Regions from separate parts of the Amycolatopsis sp. NPDC006125 genome, predicted to be linked through region 2. Evidence: riboswitches for the same ligand, from Rfam matches in the RefSeq annotation. Region 2 holds a riboswitch; each other region holds the start of a gene.
The links. Region 2 has a riboswitch for cobalamin ahead of ABZ193_RS05015 (HoxN/HupN/NixA family nickel/cobalt transporter). Riboswitches for the same ligand answer to the same signal wherever they lie in the genome.

Region 1 (5,362 bases), on a different contig from region 2:
GTCCTCGACATCGGCTGCGGCTGCGGCACCACCACGCTGCTCGCGGCCGGGCGGGGCGCGACCGTCCTCGGCGCGGACCTGTCCGGCCCGATGCTCGCCGTGGCGCGGGAGCGTGCCGCCGGGCTCGAGGGGGTGCGGTTCGAGCAGACCGACGTGCAGGTCCACGACTTCGGTGCGGCCTCGTTCGACCTCGCGCTCAGCCGGTTCGGCGTGATGTTCTTCGACGACCCGCTCGCCGCCTTCACCAACGTCGCGCGGGCGCTGCGGCCCGGCGGGCGGCTGGCGTTCCTGTGCTGGCAGGACGTGCGCGAGAACGAGCACCGGGTGCTGGCGCTGGACGCGGTCGCCCCGCACGTCGACACCGCCGACGCCGTCCCGCCCGGCCCCGGCCCGTTCTCGTTCGCCCAGCCGGGCTACCTGCGCGAGCTGCTGACCGGCGCGGGGCTGACCGGGATCGCCGTGGACGACGTGCGGGCGCCGGTCCGGCTCGGCGCCGACGCCACGTCGGCGGCCGATTTCCTGCGCCGCGGCGCGATGCTGCGGACGATCTTCGAGCGGTACCCGGCGGAAACGGTCGAGCGGGCGGTCGCCGCGCTGACCGAGGCCCTCGTCCCGCACGAGACGCCCGACGGCGTGCTGCTGGGCGCGGCTGCCTGGCTCGTCACCGCGCGCCGGCCGTGACGGAGTCCCTTCTGGACAGCGCACTCTGATTCCACAGTGGAGGAGTGGGGTTCGTCTCGCACGGCCGGAAAACGATTGCTCCTGCGGTAAATTGGCGCAACGTGCCCGCTGAACCGCTGCTCACCCTCGGCCCGTGGCAACTGCTGTTCCTCGTGGTGGCCGGGGTCGGGGCGGGCCTGACCGGTTCGATCGCGGGGCTCGCGTCGCTGGTGTCCTACCCGGCGCTGCTGGCGATCGGTGTGCCGCCGGTCACCGCGAACGTGACCAACACCGTCGCGTTGATGGGCAACACGGTCGGCTCGGCGGCCGGTTCGCGTCCCGAGTTGCGCGGGCAGCGCGCCCGGTTGCTGCGGCTGTGCGCGATCACGGCGGTCGGCGGCGCGGCGGGCAGCGCGCTGCTGCTGCTCACTCCGGAGGGCACGTTCGCCTACATCGTCCCGTTCCTGATCGGCGGCGCGTCGATTCTCCTGCTGTTCTCCCCGCGCCTGGCCGAACGCGCCGGCCGTGGTGACGGCGGGCTGACCGCGGGCACCGCCACGGGCGCGTTCCTGGTCGCGATCTACGGCGGCTACTTCGGCGCGGCGGCCGGGGTGATCATGCTGGCGCTGCTGTCCGCGGCCTGGGCGCAGCCGCTGGCCAGGACGAACGCGGCGAAGAACATCGTCACCGGTGCGGCCAACCTGGTGGCCGCCGTGGTGTTCGCGTTCACCGGCTCGGTGCTCTGGCCCGCGGCGGCGGCCCTGTGCCTCGGTCTGGTCGCCGGATCCTTCGTGGGGCCCGCGGTGGTCCGCCGCCTGCCCGCGGCGCCACTCCGGGTCGCGATCGCGCTGGCGGGCATGGGCCTGGCCGTCACGCTGGCCTGGCAGGCCTGGAACTAGAAGTGCTACCTTCGCGGGCGGTGCCGAGGGGCGCTGCGACGGGCCCGGCCCGCCACGCTCGGCACCGTCTCCTGCAGCAAGGGCGCCTTCTCACCCGAGGAGGCGCAGATGCTCGTCGGACACCTCGCCGCGATCTTCCGCTACCCGGTCAAGTCCATGGCCGCGCAACCGCTGGACGAGGCCGCCGTCTCCTGGCACGGCCTCGACGGTGACCGGCGCTGGGCGTTCGTCCGGCCGGGCCAGGAGGCGAACGGCTTCCCCTGGCTCACCATCCGCAGGCGCAACGACCTGGTCCGCTACCAGGTCGTCGGCGAGTCCCAGGTCCGCACCCCGGACGGCCGCCTGCACGACGTCACCGATCCCGCGCTCGCGGCGGAGCTCGGCGCCGCGAGCGTCCAGAAACTGGACCGCGGCACCTTCGACAGCGCGCCGTTGTCCCTGATCACCACCCGCAGTGCCGGCGCCGAGCCGCTGCGCTTCCGCCCCAACCTCCTCGTCGACACCGACGTGCCCGAGGAGGACTGGATCGGCCGCACGCTCCGCATCGGCGCCACCCGCATCCGGGTCGACCGCCGCGACCGGCGCTGCGTCGTCGTCAACGTCGATCCGCGCACCGGCCGGCGCGACCCGGCCGTCCTGCGCCGCATCGCGCGTGAGCACGACGTGTGCCTCGGCGTCTACGGGTCCACTGTGGAACCCGGCACGGTCGGGGTCGGGGACGAGGTCGTCGTGGTAGCGTGAGCCCGCCAGTCGTGCCCCGCGAGGGGCCAGGGAATCCGGTGCGAATCCGGAACTGACGCGCAGCGGTGAGCGGCGACGGGCGGGACAACGGCCACTGGACCACGCGGTCCGGGAAGGCGTTCCGCCCGGACGACCCCGAGTCCGAAGACCTGCTGGCACCCCCGCCACGGGGGAGACCGCCGGACCGGGCTCCGCGCATGAGCCCTCGACGCTAGGGGCCGCTGTGCGCCGATCGATCACCTTCCCGCTCCTCGCCGCCGTGCTGGCGCTGACCGGGTGCGCGAGCGCCACCCCCTCCGGAGACACCGCCGCCGTGGCCGTCGACAACTGCGGCCACCAGGTCCGCGTGCCGGAACCGCCGCGGCGGGCGGTCGCGCTCAACCAGGGCGCGGCGGAGATCATGCTGTCCCTCGGCCTCGCCGACCGCATGGCGGGCACCGCCACCTGGACCGATCCCGTGCTGCCGCACCTGGCCGCGGACAACGCGAAGGTGCCCCGGCTCGCCGAGAACTACCCGTCGTTCGAGACCGTGCTCGCCACCGAGCCGGACTTCGTCGCCGCCTCGTTCGGCGCCATCCTCGGCAAGGGCGGCGTCGCCACCCTCGAGCAGTTCGAGCAGCTCGGGGTGCCCGCCTACCTGTCGCCGACCGAGTGCGCCAAGGACACCAGCGGCGGCGGTGACGGCGCGCGCACCGAGACGCTGACCATGGACGCCGTCTACACCGAGATCCGCGACCTCGCGCGGATCTTCGGCGTCGAGGACCGCGGCGAACAGCTGGTCACCAGCCTGCGGGAACGGATGCGCGCGGTCGCGGGCGCAGGCGCGAACGCCCGGCTGATGTTCTGGTTCGCCAACTCCGAGGCCCCCTACCTGGCGGGTTGCTGCGGCGCGCCCGGCATCATCACGACGACCGTCGGCGCCCGCAACGTCTTCGACGACACGCGCGAGGAGTGGCCGCAGATCAACTGGGAGACGGTCGCCGAACGCGACCCGGACGTGATCGTCCTCGGCGACCTGACCCGCCGTTCGCAGACCGCGGAGAACGCGGCCGCCAAGATCGCGTTCCTGGAGTCGCACCCGGTGACCCGCGACCTGGCCGCGGTGCGGAACAAGCGGTACGTGCTGCTGTCCGGGCAGGCGATGAACCCGACGCTGCGCACCGTGGACGGCGCCGAGCAGGTCGCCGCGGCGCTGCGCGGGTTCGGGTTCGCCGGGTGACGCGCACCGCGCGCGTCCTGCCGCTGTGCGCCGGGGGCCTCGCGCTGCTCGTGGTGTCGGTGGCCGTCGCGGTGACGATCGGCCCGGCCGGGATCGGCGTGGGCGACGTCTACGCCACCGTCCTGGCCCACCTCGGTCTCGGGGAGCCGGTGCTCTCGCCGGTCCGCGACGGGATCGTGTGGCACCTGCGGATCCCGCGCGCCCTGCTCGCCGCCGTGTGCGGCGCGGGTCTGGCGGTGTGCGGGGCGGTCATGCAGTCGCTGCTGCGCAACCCGCTGGCCGACCCGTTCGTGCTCGGGGTGTCCTCGGGCGCGTCGACCGGCGCCGTGCTGGTCGTGGTGCTCGGGGTCGGCGGGGGAGTGGTGTCGTTGTCCGCTGGGGCGTTCGCCGGGGCGGTGGTGTCGTTCGGGCTCGTGCTGCTGCTCAGCCAGACGCTGGGCGGCACCACCGAGCGCGTGGTGCTGTCCGGGGTCGCGGCGATGCAGTTGTTCTCCGCGCTGACCTCGTTCGTCGTGCTGACGGCCGGGGACGCGGAAACGACGCGGGGCGTGTTGTTCTGGCTGCTCGGGTCGTTCAGCAGCGCGTCGTGGTCCGAGGTCGGCGTGTGCGCCGCGGTGCTGGTCGTCGCGCTGCTGGTGTGCTTCGGCCACGCCCGGACGCTCGACGTGCTCGCCTACGGACAGGACCTCGCCGCGGCGCTCGGGGTCGCGCTGACGCGGACGCGGATCGTGCTGATGTGCGTCACCGCGCTGCTGACGGCCGCGCTGGTGAGCGCCTGCGGGGCGGTCGGGTTCGTCGGGCTGGTGCTCCCGCACGCGGCCCGCGCACTGGTCGGCCCCGGCCACGGACGTCTGCTGCCGGTGACCGCCGTGGCCGGCGCGGTGTTCCTGGTGTGGGTCGACACGCTGGCGCGTACGGTGCTCGACCCGCAGGAGGTGCCGGTCGGCGTGGTCACGTCGATCATCGGCGTGCCCGCGTTCGTGGCCGTGCTGTACCGCAGCCGTCCACAGTGGACGCGGCGGGCGGCCGCCTAAGCGCTCAACGGGTCACCTGATCGCGTCGCGGCCGGCGTCGGTGAGTTTGGCGGGGATGCGGGAGCCGGTGCCGGGGACGCGGCGGACCAGGCCGGCGTGGATCAGCAGTCGCGCGCCGAACTGGTCGCAGCAGGAGAGTCCGTCGACGTACACGTGCGGCTCGCTGCTCGCGGTCAGTTCCACGCGGCCGTCGGCAACCGCTTTCAGGAACTCGACGTCGCGGTGGCTGAGGGTGGACGCGGTCATCGCTGGCACCTTTCCGAGAACGGTGTGGTGCGCCACAGAATAGGGGATCGTTGAACAATCGAGCAACCGGGTTGACGGATCGTTCAACAATCGCTAGCGTCGTGGGGCATGCGAGCCAGCTCACAGGACACCCGGCAGACCCTCATCGGCGGCGACCCCGACGACATCTCCTGGATTCCCTGAAATTGTTGAAGACCTGCCAGTAACACGCCCTGCTTTCGCCTCGATTCACTGATAAGGCCCGCGCGGAGGGTGGGCGCGACACCTCCGGCACCGCCGTCTTGCCCGCGCTCGAACTCCCCCTCGGAGCGTTGTGGCAGGCGAGTGGCCCCCGAGTGCGGACTCCCAACTGCCCCGCGCTCGGGGGCCCTATTCGTACACCACGTAGACCGGTTCCGGCTGCAGCCCGACGACCTGCTCGGGCGTCATCAGCGGTTGCCCGCCGCGGGTGTCCTCCTGGTAGAAGAGCTTGAACCCGGCCTTGACGTGCGGCGGTTTGCGCTTCATCACCTGGTCCCAGGTGGCCTTCTTCGCCTCGGCGCTGCCGATGCCGTCCACCACGT
Region 2 (5,362 bases):
CGATCCGCGCCTGGCCCAGCTGATCGGCGAGCTGTCACTGGGCAGCGACCTGTTCCGCCACCTGTGGGCCGGGCACCACGTGCGGGAGAAGGCACACGGCCACAAGCGGATCCACAACCCGCTGGTCGGCGAGCTGCACCTGCGGTACGAAACGCTGCGCCTGCCGGACGAACCGGACCAGGCGATCGTCACCTACACCGCCGAACCAGGCTCGGAGTCCGAGCGCGCGCTGGGCCTGTTGGCCAGCTGGATCGCCACCGACGACATCGATCAGGCCACGTTGCGCCGCGCGGCGGGCGGCTGATACTTCCGGGACTGCGCCGACGGCTCGGCGAGGTCCCGGCCGGTCTCGCCGGTGCTGGTGCGGCTCGCCGGTTCGGCACCGGCCCGGTTGCCCGGCCACGGCCGCCGGCCGTCGCGGCGCGCCACCAGCACCGCGCAGAACAGGCCGAACAGCAGCGGCAGGTGGCTGGCCAGCCGTTCCCAGCCGACCCGGCCGGCGACCAGGTCCAGCACGGACAACCCGACGAGCACCGCGGCGAAGCTGAGCAGGACCGGCAGCTGGCTGCGTGCCTGCCGCGGCTTCGCGGCCGCCCACAGCAGGGCGATCGCGATGGCGAAGTTGAACGCCGCGGCCTCGTGTTCGAGGTGCGATCCCGGCTGAACGGCCATCCCGTCGGCCATCCGCTGGGGCACGAACAACAGCGACACCACGATGGACAACTGGGCGATCGCGGTGAGGACCAGCGCCAGCCGCGGCCAGTCGAGCCGCACCGGCCGGGCGGTCGCGGGCGCGTGGGCGAGCACTCGCGCCGACACGTCCGGCGACGCGGCGGCCGGCTCGAGGCGCACCAGGCGCGTCACCGCCGCCGCCTCGTCCTGCCAGGTCAGACAGGCCGCGCAGCGCGAGACGTGCTCGTCGAGCGCCACCGGATCCACCCCGGGGTCCTCGCCGTCGAGATTGGCGGAGATCGCCTCGCGCGCGGTTGCACAGTCCATATTTGCATTGTCGTCCGCGCGCACTGGATGGTTCCCCTCACCGCTCCGGATTCTGGGACCGGTTGGGATTTCACAGACCTGTGATGTTTCCTTGACGCCGGATGCCGCGGAGGCCATAAGGTCATCGGTCAGGGCCCGCACCGTCAGGCCGCACTGGGAGGAACGCGAACGTGGACGACGACGAGATCACCCGGGACGCCTTCCTGGCGGCGCGCGGCGATCGGGTGGCCGCCGAGCGCTTCGTGTCCGCCACCCAACGGCAGCTGCACCGCCTGCTGACCTACCTGTCCAACCCCGGCGTCGCCGAGGACCTGGTGCAGGAGACCTACCTGCGCGCCTTCGCCGCCCTGCCGTCGTTCGCAGGCCGGTCGCCCGCCCGGATGTGGCTGCTGTCGATCGCCAAGCGCGTCGCCGCCGACCACCTGCGCGGCACCCGCCGCCGCCCGCAGACCAGCCAGGTCGACGACTGGGTGGCCACCGCGGAGCAGAGCGGCGCCCAGACGCCGGACCACGGCCGGCTCGTCGTGCTGCGCAAGCTGATCGCCGAGCTGGAGCCGGAGCGCCGCGAGGCGTTCGTGCTCACGCAGGTGATCGGGTTGTCCTACGCCGACGCGGCGGAGGTGTGCGACTGCGCGGTCGGCACCATCCGGTCCCGCGTGTTCCGGGCCCGCGAGGACCTGACCGCCGCGCTCAGCTCGAACGGGCGGGCGGCCTCACTCGGCTGAGCTCCACCGGTGCTCGACCCTGGCGAGCCGCCAGTACGCGATCGCGGCCGCCCACACCACCACGAACAACCCGACGACGATGTAGCCGACGCTGTCGAGGTCGATGTCCGCGATCCAGTCGATCAGCGCGCCCGACCAGCCCAGGTCGTCCCTGGCCACACCGACCAGCTCGATCGTGCCGATGACCAGCGCCACCGCGACGGACAGGCCGGTGATCGTGAGGTTGTAGTAGATCTTGCGGACCGGGTTGGCGAACGCCCAGTCGTAGGCGAAGTTCATGAACGTGCCGTCGAGCGTGTCGAACAGGCTCATGCCGGCGGCGAACAGCAGCGGCAGGCACAGGATCGCGTACCAGGGCAGGCCCGCCGCCGCGCCGGACCCGGCCAGTGCCAGGAGCAGCACCTCGGTCGCGGTGTCGAATCCGACGCCGAACAGCAGCCCGACCAGGTACATCTGGCCCGGGCGGCGGATCGAGCGGGTGAGCCTGCCGAGGAAGCGGTTGACGAACCCGCGCGAGTCGAGCCGCGCCTCCAGCTCGGCCTCGTCGAAGCGGCCGCGGCGCAGCTCGCGCCACACCTTCCAGATGCCGATCAACGCGACCAGGTTCAGGATGCCGATCAGGTACAGGAACCCGCCGGACGCTCCGGTGGAGATCACGCCGAGCACCTTGTGCGCGGAGGAGCCGTCCTCGGTCCAGCTCAGGATGCCCTTCGCGCCGATCGCGACGAGCACCGCCAGCACGACGACCACGGTGGAGTGCCCGAGCGCGAACCAGAACCCGACCGAGACCGGGCGCTGCCCCTCGGCCATCAGCTTGCGGGTGGTGTTGTCGATCGCGGCGATGTGGTCGGCGTCGAACGCGTGCCGCATGCCGAGCGTGTACGCCGTGAGTCCCAGCCCGAAGCCGAACACCTGCGCGCCGACGGCGTAGTGCCCGGGCACCACGAGCAACGCGAGAATCCCGAACGCGACCGCGTGCAACACGACGATCGCCAGCAGCAACAGACCCGTGCGGTAGGTGTCCTGCCTGCGCCAGGACATGGTGGGTGAAGTCCCCATGGAGACCGCCTTCCAGCACCTCGTGGATGGTCCAACGTGCCGTGGCCGGTCTCCTGGCTTCGGATCGACATCCGCGGCCCGCCTTCCCGGACTCGCGTCCAGTGGCTGTCCCGGGCCGGGACTTCCCGTTCACAGTGGCGAGGGCCGCGCCGGTTTCACACCGGACTTCCCGAGCACCACGGCCCGCTCACGGTACGTTTCGGCCTCGCGGCGGGGCAAGAGCCATCCCGGTGACCGGCGCCCTACCGCCGGGACGCCGAGTTGTGCTGCGCCGCCGTCGCTTCGTCCACCAGCGACTTCGCGACGCGTTTGGCCGTGGCGACCGCCGTCGGCGCGACCTCCAGCGACGCCGCGACCGTCGCGCCCTCGACCAGGACGAGCAGCGCCTCCGCCAGCCGTGCCGGGTTCCGCGCGCCCGCGTCCACGGCCAGATCCCGCAGGTAGCCCAGCAACCACTGCTTCGACGCCGCGATCACCTGCCGGCCGGGGTGGTCGGCCGACGGCAGTTCGGCGTGCGCGTTGACGAACGCGCAGCCGCGCGTGTTCTCGGTGTCAAGCCAGTCTGCGAGCGCGTCGAACACCCTGAGCAGCTTCTGGGCCGGAGTCGTCCGGGAGCCGGCGAAGGAGCGCACCCGCTCCCGCCACCGCTCGTCCCGGCGGCGCAGGTAGAGCGCGACCAGGTCGGCCTTGGAGCCGAACCGGTCGTACAGGGTCTTCTTGGTGACCCCGGCCTCGGCGGCGATCGTGTCCACACCGACCGCGTGGATCCCGTTGTCGTAGAACAGTTTCCCGGCGACCGTGAGGATCCGTTCGGCGGCCGGGGTCAGCGGCTTGTCCGTCTCCACGACTTGACAGTACACCGACCGGTATAGCTACCGTGGACTATACAGACCGGTATACCTGCGCGGGAGGGTGCATGCGGGGGAACGTCGTCGCCGGAAGCGGTTTCGTCCTGTTCTGGAGCTCCGGGTTCGTCGGCGCGACGCTGGGCGCCAGGTCCGGCGGCGCGGTGTCCCTCCTGGCCTGGCGGTTCCTGGCCGCGGGGCTGCTGCTCGGCGTGTGGTGGGTGGTCCGGCGGCGCTCGATGCGGCCGCGCGACGCCGCGATCCAGGCCGGTCTCGGTGTGCTCTCCCAGGGCGCGTACCTGTACTGCGTCTACGCGGCGGCCGACCTCGGCGTGGCCGCCGGGACGTCCGCGCTGATCGCGGCGCTGCAGCCGATCGTCGCGGTGGTGCTGAGCCAGTTCGTGCTGGGCGAACGCGCGGGCGCGCTGCGGTGGGCCGGGCTGGTCGGCGGGCTGGCCGGGGTGGCGCTGGTGGTCGGCGACAACCTGTCCGGCCGCCCCGGCACCCCGCCGCTGGCCTACGCGCTGCCGTTCCTGGCGATGCTCGCACTGGTCGCGGCCACGCTCATCGAACGCAAGACGGCCTCGGCCGTGCCGCTCTGGGACGGGCTGGTGGTGCAGTGCGTGACCAGCGCGGTGCTGTTCACCGGCATCGCGGCGGCCACCGGGCAGCTGGTCGCGCCGGCGGCTCCGGACTTCTGGGTCGCGGTCGGGTGGGTCGTCGTGTTTTCCACGTTCGGGGGATATGGCTGCTACTGGCTGGTCCTGCGTCGTAGCTCGGTGACGACCGTGTCCGGCCTGCTGTACCTCACACCGCCTACCACGATGATCCTCGCCTGGCTCATGTTCGACGACACGATCACGCTGCGTGGCCTGCTCGGGCTGGTCGTCTGCCTCGGCGCGGTCGCGCTGGTCCTGCGTCCCCGGAAATTGTCGGTGGGGCGGGAGATGATGTCCGCATGTTGCTCGCCGACGTCGTCACAGCCTCCGCCTCGCTAGCGGCCACCCGCTCGCGCAAGGCGAAGATCGCGACGCTGGCGGACCTGCTCAACCGCGCGGACGAGCGGGAGCTGCCCGCCGTGGTCGCCTTCCTGACCGGACGGCCCACCCAGGGCCGGATCGGCACGGGGTGGCGCACGCTGGCCGAGCTGGGCGCGCGCCCGGCTGACGAACCGAACCTGACCGTGGCCGGGGTCGACGAGGTCCTCGGCGAAGTGGGAGCCGCTTCGGGCAGCGGGTCGGCCAGGCGCCGGGCCGGCCTGCTGACGGAGTTGTTCTCCCGCGCCACCGAAGCCGAACAGCAGTTCCTCTTCCGCCTGCTCACGGGTGAGCTGCGGCAGGGGGCGCTTGAGGGCGTGATGCTCGACGCGATCGCGGCGGCGGCGGACGTGCCCGCCGAAGCGGTGCGGCGCGCGTTCATGCTGTCCGGGCAGCTGCCGGTCACCGCCGCGGCCGCGGTCACCGGTGGCGAGGCCGCGCTCGGCGGCTTCGGGCTGGAGCTGGGGCGTCCGCTGCGGCCGATGCTGGCGTCCCCGGCCGAATCGCTCGACGAGGCGGTGCGCGAGCACCCGTCCGCCATCATCGAGTACAAAATGGACGGAGCGCGGATACAGGTGCACCGCGACGGCGACGAGGTGCACGTCTACACGAGAACGCTGCGCGAGATCACCCAGCACGTGGGCGAGCTGGTGTCCCTGGTGCGCGCCCTGCCGTGCCGGTCGGTGGTGCTCGACGG
Region 3 (5,362 bases), on a different contig from region 2:
GTGAACAGCTACGGATGGGTGTCCCTGTTGCCGGGCGCGAACGGGTACTACGCCGCCGTCTCGATCGTGACGCTGTCGTACTTCCCGCTGGTGTACCTCCCCGTGGGCGCGGCACTGCGGGGACTCGACCCCGTGCTGGAGGAGAGCGCCCACAGCCTGGGGTACGGCCGGTTCCGCACGTTCCGGCTCGTCGTGCTGCCACAGCTGCGGCCCGCGGTGCTGGGCGGGTGCCTGCTCGTCGGGCTGCACCTGCTGGCGGAGTTCGGAGCGTTGCAGATGCTGCGCTTCCCGACGTTCACGACGGCCGTCTACGACCAGTTCCAGTCCTCGTTCAACGGACCGGCCGCGAACATGCTCGCCGCCGTGCTGGCGTTGCTCTGCCTGCTCCTGCTACTGGGTGAGCTGCGGCTGCAGGGCCGGCTGCGGTACGCCCGGGTCGGGGCGGGCGCCGCACGACAGGCCGCGCCGACCAGGCTCGGCGGTTTCACCGGGCCGGCGGTCGTGACCTTGGCCGCTCTCGTCCTCCTGACGCTCGGAGTTCCTCTGGGCAGCCTCGCGTTCTGGCTCACGACCGGTCCGCCGGCCGATGTCCCGACCGGGGAGCTCTTCTCGGCGACGGGGATGTCCCTCGGTTTGGCGGCCCTGGGTGCGGTCGTCACGGTTCTGCTCGCGATCCCGGTCGGCTGGCTGGCGGTACGGAACCGAGGGCGGTTCGCCACCTCGATCGAAAGGCTGACCTACTTCGGCAGCGGCCTTCCCGGCATCGTTGTCGCCCTGGCCCTGGTCACCGTCAGCATCCGGCTGACGCCCGCGCTCTACCAGACGACCGTCCTGCTGATCGTCGCGTACGCGATCCTCTTCCTGCCCCGCGCGGTGGTCAACGTGCGGACGGCGCTGGCACAGGCCCCACCGGAGCTCGAAGACGTCGCGCATGGTCTCGGTCTCACGCGTCTGGCAACCCTGCGGCGGGTCACGCTCCCGCTGATCGCTCCCGGCCTGGGCACCGGCGCCGCGCTCGTCTTCATCGCCGTCGCGACGGAGCTCACCGCCACCCTCCTGCTGTCGCCGATCGGCACGCAGACCCTGGCGACCCAGTTCTGGGAGTACAGCAACAGCGTCGAATACGGCGCGGCGGCCCCCTTCGCTGTCGTGATGGTGTTGCTGTCCGCCCCAGCCACCTACCTGCTGACCTGTGAGGCGAGAAGGGCAACCGGGAGATGACCGAGCTGACCCTGTCCGGCATCGTCAAGTCGTTCGGCCGGACCCGCGTACTCCGCGGTGTCGACCTGCACGTCCCGGCCCGCGGGATCACCGCGATCCTCGGTCCGTCCGGGTGCGGGAAGTCCACCCTGCTACGGCTGATCGCCGGGTTCGCCGATCCCGATTCCGGCACCATCACCTTCGGTGGCCGGACGGTGTTCGCCGACGGCCGGTCGATGCCGCCACAACGGCGCAGGGTCGGATACGTGCCCCAGGAGGGTGCGTTGTTTCCGCACCGGACCGTCGCCGAGAACATCACCTTCGGGCTGTCGCGGCACGCCCGCCGTGCCGGCCACCGCCTGACCGAACTGCTCGACCTGGTCGGTTTGGACCACGAGCTCGCGTCCCGCTTCCCGCACGAACTCTCCGGGGGACAGCAACAGCGTGTCGCGCTGGCCCGCGCGCTCGCTCCCGCACCTGCGATCGTACTGCTGGACGAGCCCTTCTCGGCACTCGACGCCGGGTTGCGCGAGGGCACCAGGAGAGCCGTGCTGTCCGCACTGCGCGGCGCGGGCGCGACCGCCGTTCTGGTGACCCATGACCAGGCGGAGGCCCTGTCCCTCGCCGATGAGGTCGCCGTGATGCGTGCTGGCCGGCTGGTGCAGCTCGCGGCACCGGCGACGCTCTATCACCGGCCGCGGGACGCGGACGTGGCGCGGTTCGTCGGCGAGGCCGTCCTGCTGCCCGCGTGGGTGCGCGATGGCATCGCGGATTGCGTTCTGGGAACCGTCCCGGTCCGGGAAGTCACGGTCGAAGGCCCGGCGGAGGTTCTGGTGCGACCTGAGCAGATCAAGGTCAATGCGGGCGAGGAAGCCGGGGTGGAAGCACGGGTCCGTGAGGTCAGCTTCTACGGCCATGACGCCTCGGTGGTGCTCGACATCGTGCCCGGCGGCCCGCGGATCACCGCCCGGGTCCCCTGCGTGGGTCTGCCTGACCCCGGAGACCGGGTCCGGCTCGCGGTGGACGGTGACGTACTCGCCTTCCCCACATCGGACAGTGACAACGATCACTGATAGTAGATCCGCCCGGTTGCCGGATTGACCGGGCGAGGGCGCCGGGAGATGCTGCTTGCCGACAAGTGCAGATCGAGGCGACGGTGCGCAGGAACCCGGTGTGATTCCGGGACGGTCCCGCCACTGTGACCGGGTAGCGAACCCCATGACGACCACGGCCGGCTCATTCCGGCGGGAAGGTCGGGGCGAGCGGTGACCCGGGAGTCAGGACACTGACCCGTCGGCTTCCTTGACCGGGGCGCGTGTACCCCGTGAGGAGATGAAGGGTGGCGACTCCAGCCGTTCCCCAGCCTGCCCGGTCGCGGGTGCTGACCAAGGGCGCCCGCGACATCGTCATCGCCGGACTGGCGGTGGCGATCGCCCTGCTCACGCTCTACGCGATCTTCCTGGACCAGGGGGCGCTGCTGTCCCCGGTGTTCGGCGAACTCTCGTCGGCCATGAACTACATCCACGAATTCGCCCACGACGGACGGCACCTGCTCGCCGCGCCGTGCCACTGAACGGGGCCGGTCATGACGCTCTTGCCTCTCCTCGGCCGTGGGCTGCTCGCCGGCGGTGCCGCGGGCCTGCTCTCCGGAGCCTTTTCCTGGGTGTTCGCCGAGCCCGTTCTCGACCGCGCCATCGCCTTGGAAGCGGCCCGCCGGGCGGCCGAGGGTGCGCCGGAATCCGCAGAGGTGTTCAGCCGCTCGACGCAGCAGGCGGGGCTCCTGTTCGGTACCACGGTCACCGGCCTCGCCTTCGGAGTGCTGTTCGCCGTGGTGTACGCGGTCCTGCAGCGCCGGCGGCCGGAGGATCGTCCGTGGTCGCTGTCGTTGCGCCTCGCCGGTGCGGCGTTCCTGGCCGTGGAGTTCCTGCCGTTCCTGCGGTATCCCGGGAACCCGCCGGGAGTCGGCGCGCCCGCGACGGTCTCCGAGCGGGCGAACTCATGGCTTGCCGCCATCGCGATCAGCATCGTGTTCGTCATGGCGGCCTGGCAGCTGGCCGGGTACCTGCGACGGCGGGGCGTGCCGGACCCGGCGCGACAGTTCGCGGTCGCGGGAACGGTGGTCATCGGCCTGATCGTGCTGTTCCTGCTGCCGGACAACCCGGATCCGGTGACCGCCCCGGCGACGCTGGTCTGGCAGTTCCGGCTGCTCTCGCTGGCCTCGCTCGGTCTGTTGTGGACCGCGTTGGGAGCGGGGTTCGGTTTGCTCGGCGAACGGGCGAGGCCCGTGGTTCATCGAGCACCGGCGCGCCTGGCTCACTCGTAGGGCGGCAGCCGAGGGGCGTCGCTTTCAGGCAACGGCGAGCTGGCAGGTCGCGATGACAGCGGTCAGCACGCCGATGGCGGCGGCCGCGGGCAGGACCACCGCCGTCAGGGCCGCAAGGCCCGACCAGACTGCCCGCGGGCGCGGTCGGGCTGGTGCGGGGTTGGCGTCCAGCCGGGTCAGCCGGTGGCTGACGGAGTCGTCGGCGAGTGTGAGCGAGCCGTACGGCAGGTCGTGAGAGGCCAATGCGCTGATGGCTGAGCGGATCGCTTCGGCGCCGCAAGTGCGGGCTGCCGCGTCGTCGGCGGCGAGCTCGACCAGTTCGCGTGCCGCCGCAGGGGCCTGGCGGAACAACGGGACGATCGGCAGTGCCTTGCTCAGGGAATCGAGCAGCAGGATCAACAGGTGGTGCCTGCCGCGCAGGTGGGCGTACTCGTGCTCGAGTGCGGCAGCTGTTCCCACCGGGGACAGGGTCCGGGCGAGGCCGGTCGTCGCCACCACGATGCCGGCGGGACGGCGGGCGAGGCTGAAGGCCATCGGCTCGTCGTCGTCGACCCAGAAGGTCGGCGGCGAATCTCCGTCGCATCGCGCGATAGCGCGAAGTGTGGTCAGGCACTCTTCGCTCGTATGGGCCCGCTCGCGGAGGTCGCGCACCGTGTACCGGGCGAACCGGGCGGCCACCACGATGAGGAGCAGCGCTCCGGCCAGTCCGGTCAGTTGCCCGGCCGAGGGAAGGGTGCCACGGGAGAGCGCGGTCCAGCAGTCCTCAGCCGTCTTCACCAGGAAGATGCCGTGTCCGGGTGTGAGCAGAAGAATCACGCCCACTGTCGCGGACAGGGCAACTCCGAGGACCGCCATCAGCCATGCGGCCAGGATCGTCCGCGGGGCCCGGCTCGGATCCTGCCGGCACAGCAGTGCCGGGACGCACCATCCCACCACGACTGCCCCGGCGAGCAGTGCGAAGGCCACGAGCATGTCCGCACCGGCTTTCTCTCGACGTCGGAAACGGCATCGTAACTACTACGAGTAATAGTACACAGGGATACGTCCGGAATGTCCCCCGAGTGGGTCAGGTGTGTCCGGCCGTGTTTCCGGTCTTGATCTACTAGCGTTTCTAGTAGATCAAGACCGGTGGGTGGGAGGGCGGCGGTGACAGCCAGGGAAAGCAGGTGGCGCGGGCGGACAGTCGTGTCGGTCTTGCTGGCCGCCTCGCTGGGTATCACGGGCACCAGCGCGGCCGTTCCCCCGCCGCCGCCGAATCCGAGCGATTCCGAAATCGATTCGAGCCGACGGGCTGCCGAGTCGGGCGCGGCCGAGGTCGGGGTGCTCGCCAACCAGTTGGCCGAGGCCGAAGCCCGCCTGACCGCGCTGCAGGACGACGTCGAGGTGAAGCTCGAGGACGCCAACAAGGCGCTCGTCGACCTGCAGGCCGCGCAGGACGCCGCGGGGCAGGCCGAGCGTGACGCCGAGACAGCACGGCGGATGGCGGACTCGGCCAGCCTCGCGGTCGAGTCCGCGAGGCAGAACCTCGACCGGTTCGTCGCGGCCAGCTTCCAGCAGGGCAGCACCCTCGACTCGATTTCCGCCTACGTCGGCGCGGAGAACCCCCGGGATCTGCTCGCCCGCGCCCAGATGCTGACCGCAGTCAGCCAAAGCCAGTTCAACGTGCTGGAGGACCTGCAGCGCGCGCAGACGGAGAAGGGCAACGCAGATGCCGCCGCCCGCGCCGCACTGCAGGTGGCACAGCAGAGACAGGCGGACGTCACGCAGGCCAAGGCCGGTGCTGACACCGCGCTGGCCGCCGCGGTGCAGGCCCAGCAGAGCCAGGTGACGCGGGCCGGT

Region 1: it holds a riboswitch for cobalamin, as region 2 does, so the genes downstream of both, ABZ193_RS33800 (ABC transporter substrate-binding protein) here and ABZ193_RS05015 (HoxN/HupN/NixA family nickel/cobalt transporter) in region 2, are expected to answer to the same signal.
Region 3: it holds a riboswitch for cobalamin, as region 2 does, so the genes downstream of both, ABZ193_RS17030 (CbtB-domain containing protein) here and ABZ193_RS05015 (HoxN/HupN/NixA family nickel/cobalt transporter) in region 2, are expected to answer to the same signal.

What each region holds. Positions count from the first base shown of each region.
Region 1 covers NZ_JBEXTZ010000091.1:10,208-15,569, reverse strand. Annotated here, with positions in the region: gene ABZ193_RS33815 (methyltransferase domain-containing protein) at 1-681, shown strand, start outside; gene ABZ193_RS33810 (sulfite exporter TauE/SafE family protein) at 783-1,559, shown strand; S-adenosyl-L-homocysteine riboswitch at 1,579-1,654, shown strand; gene ABZ193_RS33805 (MOSC domain-containing protein) at 1,668-2,300, shown strand; cobalamin riboswitch at 2,329-2,451, shown strand; gene ABZ193_RS33800 (ABC transporter substrate-binding protein) at 2,524-3,519, shown strand; gene ABZ193_RS33795 (iron chelate uptake ABC transporter family permease subunit) at 3,516-4,553, shown strand; gene ABZ193_RS33790 (hypothetical protein) at 4,566-4,799, opposite strand; gene ABZ193_RS33785 (hypothetical protein) at 5,169-5,362, opposite strand, start outside.
Region 2 covers NZ_JBEXTZ010000006.1:42,638-47,999, reverse strand. Annotated here, with positions in the region: gene ABZ193_RS05030 (helix-turn-helix transcriptional regulator) at 1-304, shown strand, start outside; gene ABZ193_RS05025 (zf-HC2 domain-containing protein) at 271-999, opposite strand; gene ABZ193_RS05020 (sigma-70 family RNA polymerase sigma factor) at 1,170-1,724, shown strand; gene ABZ193_RS05015 (HoxN/HupN/NixA family nickel/cobalt transporter) at 1,713-2,765, opposite strand; cobalamin riboswitch at 2,809-2,979, opposite strand; gene ABZ193_RS05010 (TetR/AcrR family transcriptional regulator) at 3,026-3,628, opposite strand; gene ABZ193_RS05005 (DMT family transporter) at 3,700-4,626, shown strand; gene ABZ193_RS05000 (ATP-dependent DNA ligase) at 4,587-5,362, shown strand, end outside.
Region 3 covers NZ_JBEXTZ010000029.1:35,359-40,720, reverse strand. Annotated here, with positions in the region: gene ABZ193_RS17040 (iron ABC transporter permease) at 1-1,221, shown strand, start outside; gene ABZ193_RS17035 (ABC transporter ATP-binding protein) at 1,218-2,273, shown strand; cobalamin riboswitch at 2,320-2,509, shown strand; gene ABZ193_RS17030 (CbtB-domain containing protein) at 2,540-2,773, shown strand; gene ABZ193_RS17025 (CbtA family protein) at 2,786-3,523, shown strand; gene ABZ193_RS17020 (M56 family metallopeptidase) at 3,548-4,495, opposite strand; gene ABZ193_RS17015 (NlpC/P60 family protein) at 4,709-5,362, shown strand, end outside.